2 regions of the Pseudomaricurvus sp. ABR4_320 genome follow, and region 2 is predicted to be linked to the other one. Evidence: predicted binding sites of a transcription regulator. Region 2 holds the regulator's gene; the other holds the start of a gene.

Region 1 (7,570 bases), on a different contig from region 2:
CATCATCCTCAAACGTTGCGACTTTTTCATCGAACAGGGATTCACTGGAGCGGCGACCAACCACAGATACAGAGCCTTTGTAGAGTTTCACGCGAACATCGCCACTCACCGCTTTTTGCGATTCATCGATCGCGGCTTGCAGCATTTTTCGCTCAGGACTCCACCAATAACCGTTGTAGACCAAACTGGCATACTTAGGCATCAGCTCATCCTTTAAATGTGCCGCTTCCCGATCCAGGGTCAACGACTCAATGGCGCGATGCGCCTTCAGCATGACGGTCCCTGCCGGAGTTTCATAACAACCGCGGGACTTCATACCGACATAACGATTTTCGACGATGTCTAGGCGTCCGACACCATTGGCGCCGGCGACTTTATTGAGATGAGCCATAACCGTTGCCGGAGACATCGCCTGACCATCAATAGCAACGATATCACCATTTTCATAGGTTAATTCAAGATACGTTGGCTCATCCGGCGCCTGCTCAGGCGCTACGGTCCAACGCCACATCTCCGGGTCATCAGCTTCCCACCATGGGTCTTCCAGATTGCCCCCTTCATAGGAGATATGGAGCAAATTAGCGTCCATGGAATAGGGACTTTTCTTCTTACTGCTCGCGAAATCGACAGGAATCTGGTGTTCTTCGCAATACTTCATCAACGTTTCGCGAGACGTCAGATTCCACTCGCGCCACGGTGCAATAACTTTGATTCCAGGCTTTAGTGCGTACGCACCCAATTCGAAGCGAACCTGATCATTGCCTTTACCGGTTGCGCCGTGAGAAATCGCATCAGCACCAGTTTCGTTGGCAATTTCAATCAGTCGCTTGGCAATAAGTGGTCGCGCAATAGAGGTGCCCAGCAAATACTCACCTTCGTATATGGCATTGGCGCGGAACATGGGATAGACATAATCGCGAGCAAATTCTTCGCGCAGATCTTCGATATAAATCTGCTTCACGCCCATTGCCTGAGCCTTAGCTCGAGCCGGCTCTACCTCTTCCCCCTGACCGATATCAGCGGTAAAAGTGACGACTTCACAATCGTAGGTTTCCTGCAACCAGCGGACAATGACGGAGGTATCCAAACCACCTGAATAGGCAAGGACGACCTTGTTGACTGCAGACATGACACACTCCCGAAACAACCAGAGAACTTATACGAGGGAAACGACAGCGCACTCTTTCAAGCGCTTTGGGGCGCGAATTGTAGCTCCAATCAACGCTTTTTCACAGACATTAAAGAAAATTTTCGACGAAAAGATGAACCGAAAAGTCTTTATAAGGTCATCGGCTGGAAGCTAGCGAAGGCAGGGTTCCCTCATCATTTTTCTCCAGTCGAATCGTTACTCGGCGATTTTTAGCGCGTCCACCAGCGGAGCGATTACTCGCTACCGGGTAGCGCTCACCGTGCCAGCGAGTGGTAATCTTCTCGGGCGGAATACCTCGCTCAACGAGCAGGCGATGAACCATCTCGGCGCGCTTCTTGGCAAGCTCCAAGTTATCGCTACGGGTGCCATCAGAATCTGTGTGCCCGTCAATATAAAAAGACTCAACACTTTCATCGGCTCGCACGTAGATTGCGATATTGTCGAGCTTCACTTCTTCGCTCGCCGGGAGATCCGCTGCGCCGGGCGCGAAAAAGATTGAGGTCCTGCGGATCTGATCAAAATTAACGGGCAGCAATTGAGCAAGGCATTGTAAATACCGCTCATAGGGGGCGCGAAAATTGATGGTACTCAGTCGTACTCGAAGGCTTTCTTCTCCGCCAAACCAGGCCGCACGGGTGAATTCAACATCGAGACCATGCTGCAAAGCTTCAAGCATACGTTCAGCTTTGTCTTTCACCACAGTAATGGGTAAACGCCCCTGGGTAACATCCACATAGCCAAGCTCACGGGTGACGGATTCCGGCTTCCATGCGGGCGCCTTGAGCTTCAGCATGGCTTTTCCCGATGCCAATCGAGGGGACAATGAGTTCAACAAAAACTTGGCTTCTTCGCCAGCCAACCTCTCGAAAGTCGCACCGCCGAATAGGGGAATATCCTGGCTTAGACGACAGGCGAACACCGACGTCTCAGCAGTCCAGGTGGAGGCATCCATAGGCACCTGATAAGCGCTAGCTGAGAATGCACGAGGGGCGCCCATCACACAAGCAATCAGCAAGGTGGCGACGACGAATCTCTCACAATTACTCACCAACATAGCTCTTGTTGTGACTATCAAGCTCATAACGGATCATTGCCTCACCGACACTACCGCGGCCCTACTGCCGACCAACGAATACTCTGGGTATAGCACCTAAAACAACACCCAATAAGAAAATTTTAGCGCCAAACCCCTTGATTTCGAACCCTCTCGGGAACCCATATGCCGCAATTCAGACGGGATTTGAGCACTTTGATACCCATGTTATCGGCGGCACTCCGCTGTGCTTTAGCACCATAATTCGGTAGCATTCAGCCTTTGGCACTGAGGACGAGCACAATCATGAACAACAGCATCACCCTGACCCAGCCCGACGACTGGCACATCCACCTCAGGGACGGCGACGCGTTAAAGACCACGGTCACAGATGCTGCAAAAGTGTTCCATCGGGTCATCACCATGCCCAACACCGTACCGCCAATTACCACGGCTGAAATGGCGCTGGCGTATGCCGACAGAATCAAGTTAGAAATTCCGCCCGATAGGAATTTTACCCCGCTAATGGTGCTGTATCTGACCGATCGCACTTCACCTGAAATCATCAAAGAAGCCAGATCTGCGGGCGTTGTCGCCTGTAAACTCTATCCCGCAGGGGCAACCACCAATTCAGATTCTGGCGTCACAGATATTGCCCATATCTACCCTGCCATCGAAGCCATGCAGGAATGCGGAATGCGCCTGCTCATACACGGTGAAGTGACAGACAGTAATGTCGATATCTTTGATCGCGAAAAAATCTTTATCGATCGCACGCTTCAACCGCTGGTAGCACGCTACCCTCAGCTGCCGATTGTGCTTGAGCATATAACGACCCGCGACGCTACTGATTTTGTAACCTCAGCGGGCAGTCAGGTCGCAGCAACGATTACCCCACACCACTTGCTGTTCAATCGCAACCATATGCTTGTCGGAGGAATTCGCCCCCACTTCTACTGTCTACCCATTCTCAAACGAAATATTCACCAAACAGCATTACTGGAAGCGGCCATCAGCGGCAATCCCAAGTTTTTCCTCGGCACAGATTCCGCGCCTCATGCCCGCCACCGCAAAGAAGCGGCTTGTGGCTGCGCAGGCGTATACAACGCCCCTCATGCTCTTGAACTCTATGCGGAGGCGTTTGACGAGGCTGGAGCCATTGAACGATTGGAAGACTTCGCCAGCCATTTTGGCGCCGACTTCTATGACCTGCCTCGCAATGAAACCCAGGTTACCCTGGAAAAAACACCCTGGCAGGTGCCAGAATCCATCCCCTTTCCCGGAGGTGATTTAATGCCCGTACTTGCCGGTGAAACCCTACAGTGGAAACTGGTTAATTAAGGAAGATACTTTGCTACCCGCCGATCCATCTCTCAGCACATCAGAGAACAGCAAGTCCCCGCTTGCATTGCGCTTTCGAGGCTTTCTTCCGGTCATCATCGACGTGGAAACCGGAGGATTTAATTCGCGCACCGATGCCCTGCTGGAAGTCGCTGCCGTCATCCTTAATATGGATGACGACGGCAATCTCTTTGCAGAGTCCACCATCGACTACCACATCGAACCTTTCGAAGGGGCGAACATTGAACAGTCAGCGCTGGACTTCACTGGAATTGACCTTCACGACCCAGAGCGTGATGCCGCCCCAGAAATGATCGCGCTCAGCGAACTGTTCGCCGGCATTCGCCGCGCCGTGAAAAATCACGGCTGTACCAGAGCGGTGATGGTGGCTCACAACGCCCATTTCGACCTGGGATTTATCAACGAGGCAGCGCGCCGCTGTGGCATCAAACGCAACCCCTTTCATCCATTTAGCTGCTTTGATACAGCCACTCTTTCCGGTCTCGCCTACGGTCACACGGTACTGGCGCGCAGTTGCCAATTGGCTGGCATCGAATTTTCCAACAGCAGCGCCCACTCAGCGGCTTATGATGCAGGCAAAACCGCCGAGCTCTTCTGCTTGATTATCAATCGCTGGCGGGAGCTCGGAGGATGGCCGCTCCCCGAGACCGACGAGGAACCTTAATCCAGGCACCTCAATCGACAAAAAGTGTGAAATACGCAACGAAATGAGCCGGCCTTGCTGGCTCACGTCCACCTTCGCAATCCCCCTTAGAATTAATCCTTTTTAAGTCTCCGCCAGTTCCTGCAAACCTATCACTCAACACTCCCAATACGTTGGTATATTTCGGCACACCCTAGCCGAAAAATGCAAAATGAGAATTTGAACCAGCCGCTGTTGACAACCATTATCATTTAGAATAACTTTAACTTTATACCGTTAACTGGCGTAGGTCGTTGAGCAAAGTTGGTCGATCCTGAAATCAGGTGGATGCTTCCGATGACACAGCCCCTAGATACACAATTAAATAGCTGCTATGTACGTTTGTATCTGTAAAGGCATTACCGACTCCCACATAAAAGACGCCGTTATTAACGGTGCCAGTACTCTACGTGCAGTTCGCCAAGAGCTCGGCGCCATGACTCAGTGCGGCAAATGCGGCCTTCACACCAAACAAGTCATCGATCAAACCCTGGCCGAAATGGATAATCTTGCCGAATCTGAGCTTTTCTACGCGGCAGGTTAACCCCCCTTCCTTAACAAGCCTCACGCCTTGACTCGTCCTAGTCACCGTTGCAGACTAAACGGCAGATATCCTTTGCCTGTTTGCTGACGCAGATGGCGTCTGCCTCTCCCTATCCCACATCAAGAAAGGACGGTCTGATGAAGGGTGACGTAAAAGTTATTGAATATCTCAATAAAATTCTGTTCAACGAACTCATCGCCATCAACCAATACTTTTTACATGCTCGCATGTACAAAAATTGGGGACTGGACACGCTCAATGAGCACGAATATCACGAGTCCATTGACGAAATGAAGCACGCCGATGCACTCATTCAGAGAATCCTGTTTCTCGAAGGGGTGCCAAACCTTCAGGATTTGGGCAAATTGATGATTGGAGAAAGCACTAGAGAAATGCTCGAGTGCGACCTCAAACTTGAACTCATTGCAATTCCCGACCTACGCGAAGCGATTACCTACTGCGAGTCCGTGCGCGATTATGTCAGCCGGGAGCTGCTCGAGAGCATTCTGGAATCCGAAGAAGAACACGTCGACTGGCTTGAAACACAACTCAGCCTGATCGCTAAAATGGGCCTCAATAATTACCTTCAATCCCATATGGAATCCTGATATTCCCTTTCCCAAAACACGCAGCGTATAGACTAAAAAACCCCCGTATCCCCTTTTTAAGCGTGCGCCGGTGCAATATACTCACGCGCTCTATCCACCGGGACGATTCGCTGACGCTCTCGCCACCGCAATCTCCCTTTCCAAGTGCACAACCGAGAGTCGCATCGTGAATCTGGAAAACGCCTCCACCGAACAATTAGCCGAGTGGGAAGCCCAACTCGCCAAGGATTATGCCGCCCTGCAACAGGAATCCCTCAAGCTGGATTTAACCCGCGGTAAACCATCCACTCAACAACTGAGCTTGTCTGATGCTCTCGACGGCATTCTCGACGGCAATTACATGAGTGAAGATGGCACAGATGTCCGTAATTACGGCGGCTTGGATGGTCTGATCGAGGCACGTCGCCTCGGAGGAGAACTGCTCGGAGTCCCAGTAGAAACGGTGATTGCTGGCGGTAACAGCAGCCTGACACTGATGTATCAAGCGGTATCCTTCGCAAAAGAATTTGGTCTTAAAAGTAATGACCAAGCATGGAAGGACATCGCCAACCCTAAATTTCTCTGCCCGGTACCAGGCTACGATCGCCACTTCACTATTTGTGAGCGATTGAATATCGAGATGATCAACGTGCCGATGCTTTCGGACGGCCCAGATATGGATGTAATTGAAGCTAAAATTAAAGCTGATCCATCGATTATCGGGATCTGGTGTGTACCCAAGTACTCCAACCCCACGGGTGTTATCTACAGCGATGCCACTGTTGAACGCATGGCGCAGCTCGGAAAGATTGCAAATCCAGCCTTCCGCATATTTTGGGATAACGCCTACGCCGTACACGACCTGACCAGTGAACCACCTCAGCTTGCCAGCCTTTGGGACGCTTGCGTCCGCAATGGTACCGAAGACAGCCTTCTGCAATTCGCGTCTACATCCAAAATCACTCATGCGGGTGCAGGCGTCGCCTTCATGGCCGCCTCTACAGCAAACCTGACGGGCTTTAAAAAATCTCTGGAAGCCGCAACCATTGGCCCTGATAAGATTAATCAGCTACGCCACTTAAAACTGCTTCCAAATTTAAGTGCGGTTACAGAGCTTATGGCAAAGCACGCCGAATTTATTAAACCACGCTTTGAGACCGTGCTCGAACACCTTGAAGCAGCCTTTACCGATTCAGACCTCGGAAGCTGGGAATCTCCCGTTGGCGGCTACTTTATTTCTTTTGATACGCAACCGGGCTGCGCTCGTGAAGTTGTGAAACTGGCCTCCGATGCAGGCGTGAAATTAACGCCTGCGGGCGCGACCTTTCCCTATGGTAAAGACCCAGATGACGCCAATATTCGATTGGCCCCATCAGTCCCATCCGTGCCTGAACTGAATAAAGCCATGCAAGTTTTCACCATTTGTGTCAAACTTGCATCAGTTCGAGCAAAGCTCAACCAAGGCGGCTAGCCAAAGACAAGCTATCTAAGCGTTATTGAATTTTCCAGATTTGATAACGTGATACGACAAGAACAGTCGCTGTGCCGGGTTATCTTCAACAGGGATACCCGGCGTTTTTTTATCCTACTTTTCCCCTAAAACGTCCACTCAACCATTCGCGGTATACAGTCGTACCGTTCGAAATTCGACAGATTCATCTAGATCAGGCAGCGTCAACGCAGGAGTTTCGGCGATTTTGATATAGGCAGGATGTGAAAAATGTTTAAGCCGGGAATCTGCGATAATGACACTTTTAGCATGCTGTAAAAAGTCATCCAACAACGGCAGGTTATCTCGATCATAAAGCACATCGGACGCCGTTAAACAGTCTACCGGGCCACGCACGGCGTTGAGATCATCTGCCACCGTTAATTCAACCTGATTCAGTTGCGCGTTATCGCGAATCGCCTGCCTAGCCAACGGATCACAATCACAGGCAATGACTTCATCCGCCCCCGCCAGAGCCGCAGCAATAGCAACAACACCAGATCCTGACCCGAAATCCAGTACGCGCTTGTTCTTCACTCGTTCAGGGTGTTTAAGCAGGAAATCTGCAAGCACTTTCCCCGACGCCCAACAAAATGCCCAGTAGAACGGATTTTCCATCAATCGCAATGCGACATCGTAGGAAAGCGCTTCTCGGGGATAATCCTGGTTAAGTAACAACAATCGCAGCGACGGCTCTGAAACTACCTCGAAGTGTTCAAGGCG
Region 2 (7,570 bases):
GTGAAAGCCACGAAAAATCGCGTTCAACAGATCCTTATCGTCTGGCGACCGTTCAAGATCAACCAACTGTTCAGAGAGTAGTTCCAGGATTTCTCCGGCTTCAACCAGGAAATCCTGCAAAATCTCTTCGTCGTCTCCGAATCCCATTCACAGACCCTCAAATATTCTCAAAAGCCCAGACTGGAAAGTAAGTCGTCAACTTCATCCTGATTTGCGACCACATCTTCGCGTTTGTCCGCATGGATTTGCGGCCCTTCGGCTTCAATATTAGATTTTGTTTTCTTGACGTCGGCATCGCGCTCTCCAGGTTGCATCCCGGTGACCTGTTCAACCTGTCCTGCAACTCGAACCAGATCAACCAGACTGGACTCCACTTCACATATAAGCCCAATAACTTTTGTTAGTACCTGTCCAGTCAGATCTTGAAAGCCCTGCTCAAGAATGATGTCTTGCAAGTTTTTATTGAGTGTATCTGTGCCCTCACGAATGGTGACAAAAAACGCATCAATGCGATGATATGCTTCTCGAAATTCTTCCGGGCTCATTTCCCGTGAGCGCAAGCGCCGCCACTCTTCCTGCAGCGCACTGGCTTCTTCTGACAAATTCTGTGCAATCGGCGCCGAGGCTTCCACCATATCCATGGTTTTGTCTGCTGCCGCGCGGGTGGTTTCGATGACGTGATTCAAGCGCTCTGACGCATCTTTGATTTCAGACGCGCAAATGTCCGGTGGGTCCTTACTGAAATCGCCGTCGACGTTAAAATTGACGATGGCATCGTGCAGGCCGCGTGTCAGCTTGCCGACCGCGTTGAACATATTCTTATCGCGAGCCTCCATCAGCCTTCCGATCAGTTCGGAAGCGCCTTTGTAATCATCGCTGGCCAGCTTTTCGGAGAGTTGTTTGGCGCAGTCCTGCAACTCCTGAATAAACTCTTCGTTCTGGTGTAATTCCGGGACTATATCCATGGGCCAACCTTAGGGAGGTTATTCTTTTAACCGTTGACTCGGTCGAAAATCTTTTCAATCTTCTCTTTCAGCGCAGCTGCCGTAAAGGGCTTCACCACATACCCGTTTACACCACTCTGAGCCGCTTCAATTATCTGATCGCGCTTAGCTTCAGCCGTTACCATCAGCACAGGCAGCGACGATAATCTGGCATCCGCTCTCACCGCTTTCAGCAGATCGATTCCCGTCATACCAGGCATATTCCAATCCGTCACCAGAAAGTCGAAATCACCATTTTTCAACATTGGCAACGCGGTCAGCCCGTCATCAGCTTCCTGGGTGTTGGTAAAGCCAAGATCCCGCAGCAGGTTTTTGATAATCCGGCGCATTGTCGAAAAGTCATCGACAATGAGGATTTTCATGTTTTTGTCCAACTCAAACCTCCGTCTTCCCGGAAAGGGATTTTACTAATAGTCTAGTAGCTGATTTGTCCCTAGCCAGTTTTTCGGCTGACCAATCCGGAAAATGTAAGCTCCGGGGTTCAGCGACAAAAACAGGGCGCCACTAGGAGTCTCGTAAACAGCCCTAAAGGCCGCTTAAAACAGGCGTCACTATCACGTGTTATTTGGTCCAACCTGTCATTCTGGCTCTCAGTCGCATCGCCGCCTGAGAGTGAATCTGACTGACTCTTGATTCGCTCACTCCCAGCACCTGACCAATTTCCTTCAGGTTCATTTCTTCGTTGTAATACAGCGACAACACGAGCTGTTCGCGCTCGGGGAGCGTCGCAATCGATTCTGCCAACGATTTGCGCAGCGACTCCCGCTGGTAATCTTCCTGCGGCGTCGCGAAGGCTCCTGACTCCTCCAGCGGCTCCACCACCGATTCTTCGCCACCGACCTCTTCTTCAAAACTGAAGAGACGACACGACGTTGTGTCGTTGAGTATTGAATGATACTCATCGAGCGAAACGTCCATCTCCTCGGCAACTTCCTGGTCTGCTGCAGTGCGGCCAACACGGGCCTCCACCGTTGCAATAGCCTCTGCCACCCGGCGTGCGTTGCGATGTACTGATCTTGGTACCCAGTCGCCGCGACGCATTTCATCAACGATGGCGCCGCGGATACGAATGCCAGCATAAGTTTCGAAGCTCGCCCCTTGAGAAGGGTCATATTTTTGAGCGGCCTCCAGCAGGCCGATCATGCCCGCCTGGATCAGATCTTCAATCTGCACACTGGCAGGCATACGCATCATCATATGACTGGCAATACGCTTTACCAGGGGCGCGTGATCTTCAACCCGAATGGAGTTCAAGTCCTGCGAGGGATTTTCGTACATAACCGAATCGCTACTTGCCCACATGGTAGAAAACTCACTGACCTCTCAACGCCGTTCAAATTTGATCAGCACCCTGCCTTTCTGAACTCAAGCACTTGCGTGCGCTGGCTGCAGAAGACTTTCAATGAAAAATTCCAGATGCCCCCGCGCACTGCTGGGCCTGGGCCAACGATCCACCTCGGTTGCCATTTGTCGAATGGCCTGCGAGGCTTTGCAGTTCGGCGCATATTGCAACAATGGTTTTTGCTGGCGTACCGCTTTGCGAACATTCTCGTCAAAGGGTATGTGACCGACATATTGCAGAGCCACGTCCAGAAACCGATCACACACAGTCTGCAATTTTGTAAACAGGTTGCGCCCCTCCTGAACACTGCGCGTCATATTGGCAACCACGCGAAACCGCGTCAGGTCGTAATCTTTGTGCAGGAGTTTGATCAGCGCGTAGGCGTCCGTAATCGACGAAGGCTCGTCACAAACCACCACCATGACTTCTTGGGATGCGCGCACAAAACTGACCACTGTGTCCGAAATGCCCGCCGCGGTATCAACCACCAACACATCCAGCTGATGGCTTAATTCACTAAATGCGTTGATCAGCGCGGCGTGCTCCTGATTGCCCAGCGACGCCATCTGTTGAACACCGGAAGACGCGGGTACAATTTTAATTCCGGCAGGGCCCGTCAGCATGACGTCCCGCAAACTGCAGCTACCGTTTAAAACGTCCGCGAGATTCTTTTCTGCTCGCAGCCCCAAAAGGACATCGATATTCGCTAACCCCAAGTCGGCATCGAGCAGTACCACTCGGCGACGCAATTCTGCCAAGGCAATGCTCAGGTTAACGGAAACATTGGTCTTGCCCACCCCGCCTTTACCGCCGGTAACTGCAATAACCTGTACGCTGTTTGAAAGACTCATTGAACTCTTATTCCTCTCGCCGCGTTGCTGGTCGGCAAAACCGGGTTTCAGTGGACCGCCAGGGAAACGGATGACAGCTGCTGTTGTAGCTGTTCGATTTCCTCAACGTCTTCTGGCTCTTCGATCTCGCTATGGGCATTTGCCAAGCGCGCCGCCCTGACGACGAGCTTACGAGAGTCCGCCTGGGATATATCGGCAGGGATCTCCTGTCCGTTAGTGGTGTAATACAAAGGTAGCTGATGTTCGATGATTACGCTTAATGCTTCCCCCAAACTTGCGGTTTCATCGATCTTGGTCAATATACATCCGTGGATATCTTCGCCGGCATGGGCGTGAAAGCTTGCTTTGATCATCTGCAATTGCGTATTGGCGGCGCACACTAGATAGGTCTGAATTTCAGGGATATCCGCCAGCACTTCCAACTGCATCCGCAAATCGGGATCACCATAGCGATACCCGGCGGTATCAATGAGAACCAAACTGCAGTTGCGCAACCGACGCACCAACAATGGCAGATCTTCGATATCTTCAACCACTTTTACCTGCACACCAAGAATGCGGCCCAGGGCGCGCATTTGCTCGTGACCGGCAATACGCGCTGAATCTGTTGTCACCAGTGTGACGCTATGGGGACCATGCTCGAGAACGTGTCTGGCCGCGAGCTTGGCAATGGTGGTGCTTTTACCGACGCCCGTCGCACCGACGAACGCGAAGACGCCACCCTCGGCAACGGGATCATTCGCCGCAATAGGCAGCAGCTGCGCCAGTTGTGACTGAGCGTCGCACCAGGCAGCCTGCATAGAACGCGTTGGCCTTACCCGCCCCAAGACTGCATTGATACTGGCTTCGGTACACCCCAAATTTTGCAGCCGACGCGCCAGACGCTGCTGAAACGGAGTGCGATTAATTGCCGATCCATGAGCAGGCATCGCCACTTGATTGAGCTGCTCCTCGAGCAACAACCGCATATCCGCCAACTCGGTCTGCAATAGCTCCATCTGCCGATTCTGTTCCGCACGCTGTTTTTCCGCCTCGGCCGCCGCCTTGGCTTTTGCCTCTGCACGCGCTTCCGCCTTGGCGACGGCTTCAGCAGACGCCTTCGCTTCGTATGACAAGGGCGCAGGCTCAACAGCGGCAGGAGCCGCCGCCAGAGGTGTGCTTATCGGTTCTGGTTGACGCTCGCCACCCACGACCTCTCCCCGAACTTCGAGGCTGCGATTGCGAGGACGCTGGCTCAATTTTGCTTTTGCCGCAGCCAGGGACTGGTTGGCCAGCATCTGCGCCTGCGCCTTTTCCAATTCCTGAGCAAGAAAGGAGGTCTGTCGATCTGTGCTTTTTTCCCGGCGAGCTTTAACCACTGTCGATTTCTTGGCGATGTCTGTAGCCGCCTGTATGTCACCGGCATCCAAAAGCTCTTTGATCGCCTGCTGGCAAGACTCATCACTGTCGCTGACCAGAGGCATCTCGGTCGCGGATATAAAAGGCTCTGCAGGCGCTTTAACATTCGCGGCGCCATCGGCCTCCAACGAACTGAGTATCTCCACGCCCTGCTTTACGCGCCGACTCGAGAGAATGATGGCGTCAGGCCCCATTTCTTCACGCACCAGTTCCAATGCCCGACGCATGTCCGCTGCTACAAATCGCTTGATACTCATGTTTCTCACTCCAATCGCCAAACAGAAACGACATTTTTCTGTCAAACGTTTCTACAAAATGTTGTCACCGCGAGTGGCTAGTTCTGTACTGCGACCGCCGCCTCGATGGTGACTTGCTTGTTGTCCGGCACTTCCGTATAGGCCAGCACCTTAAGATCCGGCAAACTGTGACGAACGAATTTCGCAATAATCGCTCGCAGAGGTGCCGCAACCAGCAGAATTAAAGGACGCCCTTTCGCCTCCTGTTTGTGCGCTGACTCAATCAAAGATTGCTGCAGCTTTTCCGCCAGTGACGGTTCAATAAAGCTGGCTTCACCGCCAGATTTTTGAACCTGCTGAAAGGTACGGAGCAATAACTGTTCCAAACCGGATTCTAAGGTCATAACCGGTAGCTCTGGGTCTTGTCCAACAATGGTTTGCACGATTTGTCGACGCAAAGCTACCCGCGCCGCGCCGATCAGCGTGTCAGTATCTTGACCCTTGGGAACAGCGACTAACGCCTCGGCAATGGTGCGCATATCACGGATAGACACACCCTCCAACAACAGCCCCTGCAGCACTTTCACCAACTGATTGAGTGTCACCGCACCGGGCACCAGCTCTTCCACCAGTTTGGGGGAATGCTCTTCCTGTTTGTCGAGCAACTTCTGCACTTCCTCATGCCCCAGCAGCTCGCTGGCGTGTTTCTGAAGAATCTGATTGATGTGGGTTGCCACCACCGTGCTGGCATCCACCACGGTATAGCCGAGCGTCTGAGCTTTGTCTTTGCGACTGCGATCAATCCACACAGCATCCAGGCCAAACGCGGGATCTTTGGTGGCGAGTCCATCGATATTGCCAAACACCTGACCGGGATTAATCGCCATCTCGCGATCGGGATGAACCTCGGCTTCGCCGAGAACCACGCCCATTAAACTGATGCGATAACCATTGGGAAGCAAGTCGAGGTTATCGCGAATATGAATGCTCGGAACCAAAAAACCCAATTCCTGAGACAGCTTTTTACGAACGCCTTTGATGCGACTTAAGAGCTCACCACCCTGACTTTTATCGACCAAAGGGATTAACCGATAGCCCACTTCTAAGCCGATAACATCAACCGGCTGTACATCGTCCCAACCGATATCCGCCACTTCTGCCGGCTTGTAATCGTCCGCGTCTACGGTGACCCCTTGTCGGTTGTCACCGGGACCACCCAGCGCGGCAACACCGGGCTTGTCAGGAACTCTGCCTGTGCGTGCGCCATCACCTTCTTCAACTTGTTCTGGGCGGGTTTTACGCCAATGCAGATAAATCGCCAACCCCGCTGCTAGAAACGCCAGCCCCAGAAAAGAGGTGTGAGGCATGCCGGGAATGGCGCCCATAATAAACAGCACAATGGCCGCCACCCCCAGAGCTTTGGGAGAGTCAAACATCTGGCGCATGACCTGCTTGCGCATGTCCTCAGCACTGTTAACACGCGTCACCATGATGGCCGCTGAGGTCGACAGCAACAGAGATGGGATCTGTGCGACCAAGCCATCACCAATGGTCAGCAAGATGTATTTTTCCAGCGCATCTCGAAATTCAAGTTGATGCTGCGCCATGCCAACAATCAGGCCACCGATAATATTGAGTGCCAGAATTAAAATGCCCGCGATCGCGTCGCCGCGCACAAATTTGCTGGCACCGTCCATGGCACCGTAAAAATCGGCCTCTGAGGCAACATCCTGTCGCCGAGTACGAGCTTCATCCTGATCAATCAAGCCAGCGTTAAGATCCGCATCAATAGCCATCTGCTTGCCGGGCATTGCATCCAAGGTGAATCGAGCACTCACTTCCGATATCCGGCCAGCACCCTTGGTCACCACCACAAAATTGATGATCATCAAAATGATAAAGATGATAATACCGACCGCGTAATTACCGCCGATAACCACCTCGCCAAAAGCCTGGATTACTTTTCCCGCCGCATCGCCACCCTCGTGCCCCTCCAGCAGAACCACCCGAGTCGAGGCGACATTCAGAGCCAAACGCAACAGAGTGGCCACCAGTAGAATCGTTGGGAAGACCGCAAAATCCAGAGGTCTTAGGGTATAGACACCAACCAGTAGAACGACAATCGACAGGGCAATGTTAAACGAGAAAAACAGATCGAGCAGAAACGGAGGCAGAGGCAGCGTCATCATGCCCAACAGCATGAGCAACAAAAGAGGAATACCGAGATTGCCCTGACCGGCACTGCGGACATTCGCAAGCGCCGCGCGCCGGTCTATACCGGCGAGCGAACCACGAAGATCCTGGAAAGAAGGCAGTGCCATAACAACGGTTTCTTGACGCTAAAATACGTAATAAGACCGTTGTCGCAAAAACTGTACCTGACTGCGAAAAAATAATGCGACGCGATAAAATATCATTAAAAAACAGAGAGTAAGGCGTATCCCGAAAGATCGAGCAGCCTCAAAAATCACGGGTCATAACGCATGTCCTTAGGTACAGGAATGTTGCGAGGTTTATCTGGCCGATCGCCTGTTCCCTTCCGATAGTTACGCAACTGAAAGACATAGGCCAACACCTGCGCCACAGCCATGTAGAGGCCCGCCGGAATTTCTCGGTCAACCTCTGTCGTATGATAAATAGCTCGCGCCAGCGCCGGCGATTCCATAACAAGCACCTTGTGCTCGCGGGCAATTTCACGAATTTTAAGCGCCATAAAGTCAACGCCCTTCGCGACCACGA

The links. The regulator FliA, encoded in region 2, starts transcription of late flagellar genes. The targets are predictions, from matches to a motif close to TAAAGTTATNNNNNNNNCGGCCGATANCC.
Region 1: ACXAFR_RS17385 (flagellar protein MotY) is a predicted target of FliA. The motif match lies at 2,410-2,438, and genes of this name have one in related genera.

Annotation. Positions count from the first base shown of each region.
Region 1 is NZ_JBSWVF010000008.1:223,732-231,301, reverse strand. Features, by position in the region: gene ACXAFR_RS17390 (argininosuccinate synthase) at 1-1,129, opposite strand, end outside; gene ACXAFR_RS17385 (flagellar protein MotY) at 1,287-2,231, opposite strand; gene pyrC (dihydroorotase) at 2,490-3,524, shown strand; gene rnt (ribonuclease T) at 3,535-4,209, shown strand; gene ACXAFR_RS17370 (bacterioferritin-associated ferredoxin) at 4,562-4,771, shown strand; gene bfr (bacterioferritin) at 4,909-5,379, shown strand; gene ACXAFR_RS17360 (aspartate aminotransferase type Ic) at 5,546-6,829, shown strand; gene ACXAFR_RS17355 (class I SAM-dependent methyltransferase) at 6,968-7,570, opposite strand, start outside.
Region 2 is NZ_JBSWVF010000004.1:223,070-230,639, reverse strand. Features, by position in the region: gene ACXAFR_RS10075 (chemotaxis protein CheA) at 1-147, opposite strand, end outside; gene ACXAFR_RS10070 (protein phosphatase CheZ) at 168-965, opposite strand; gene cheY (chemotaxis response regulator CheY) at 992-1,378, opposite strand; gene ACXAFR_RS10060 (RNA polymerase sigma factor FliA) at 1,566-2,306, opposite strand; gene ACXAFR_RS10055 (MinD/ParA family protein) at 2,370-3,197, opposite strand; gene flhF (flagellar biosynthesis protein FlhF) at 3,245-4,852, opposite strand; gene flhA (flagellar biosynthesis protein FlhA) at 4,930-7,152, opposite strand; gene flhB (flagellar biosynthesis protein FlhB) at 7,299-7,570, opposite strand, start outside.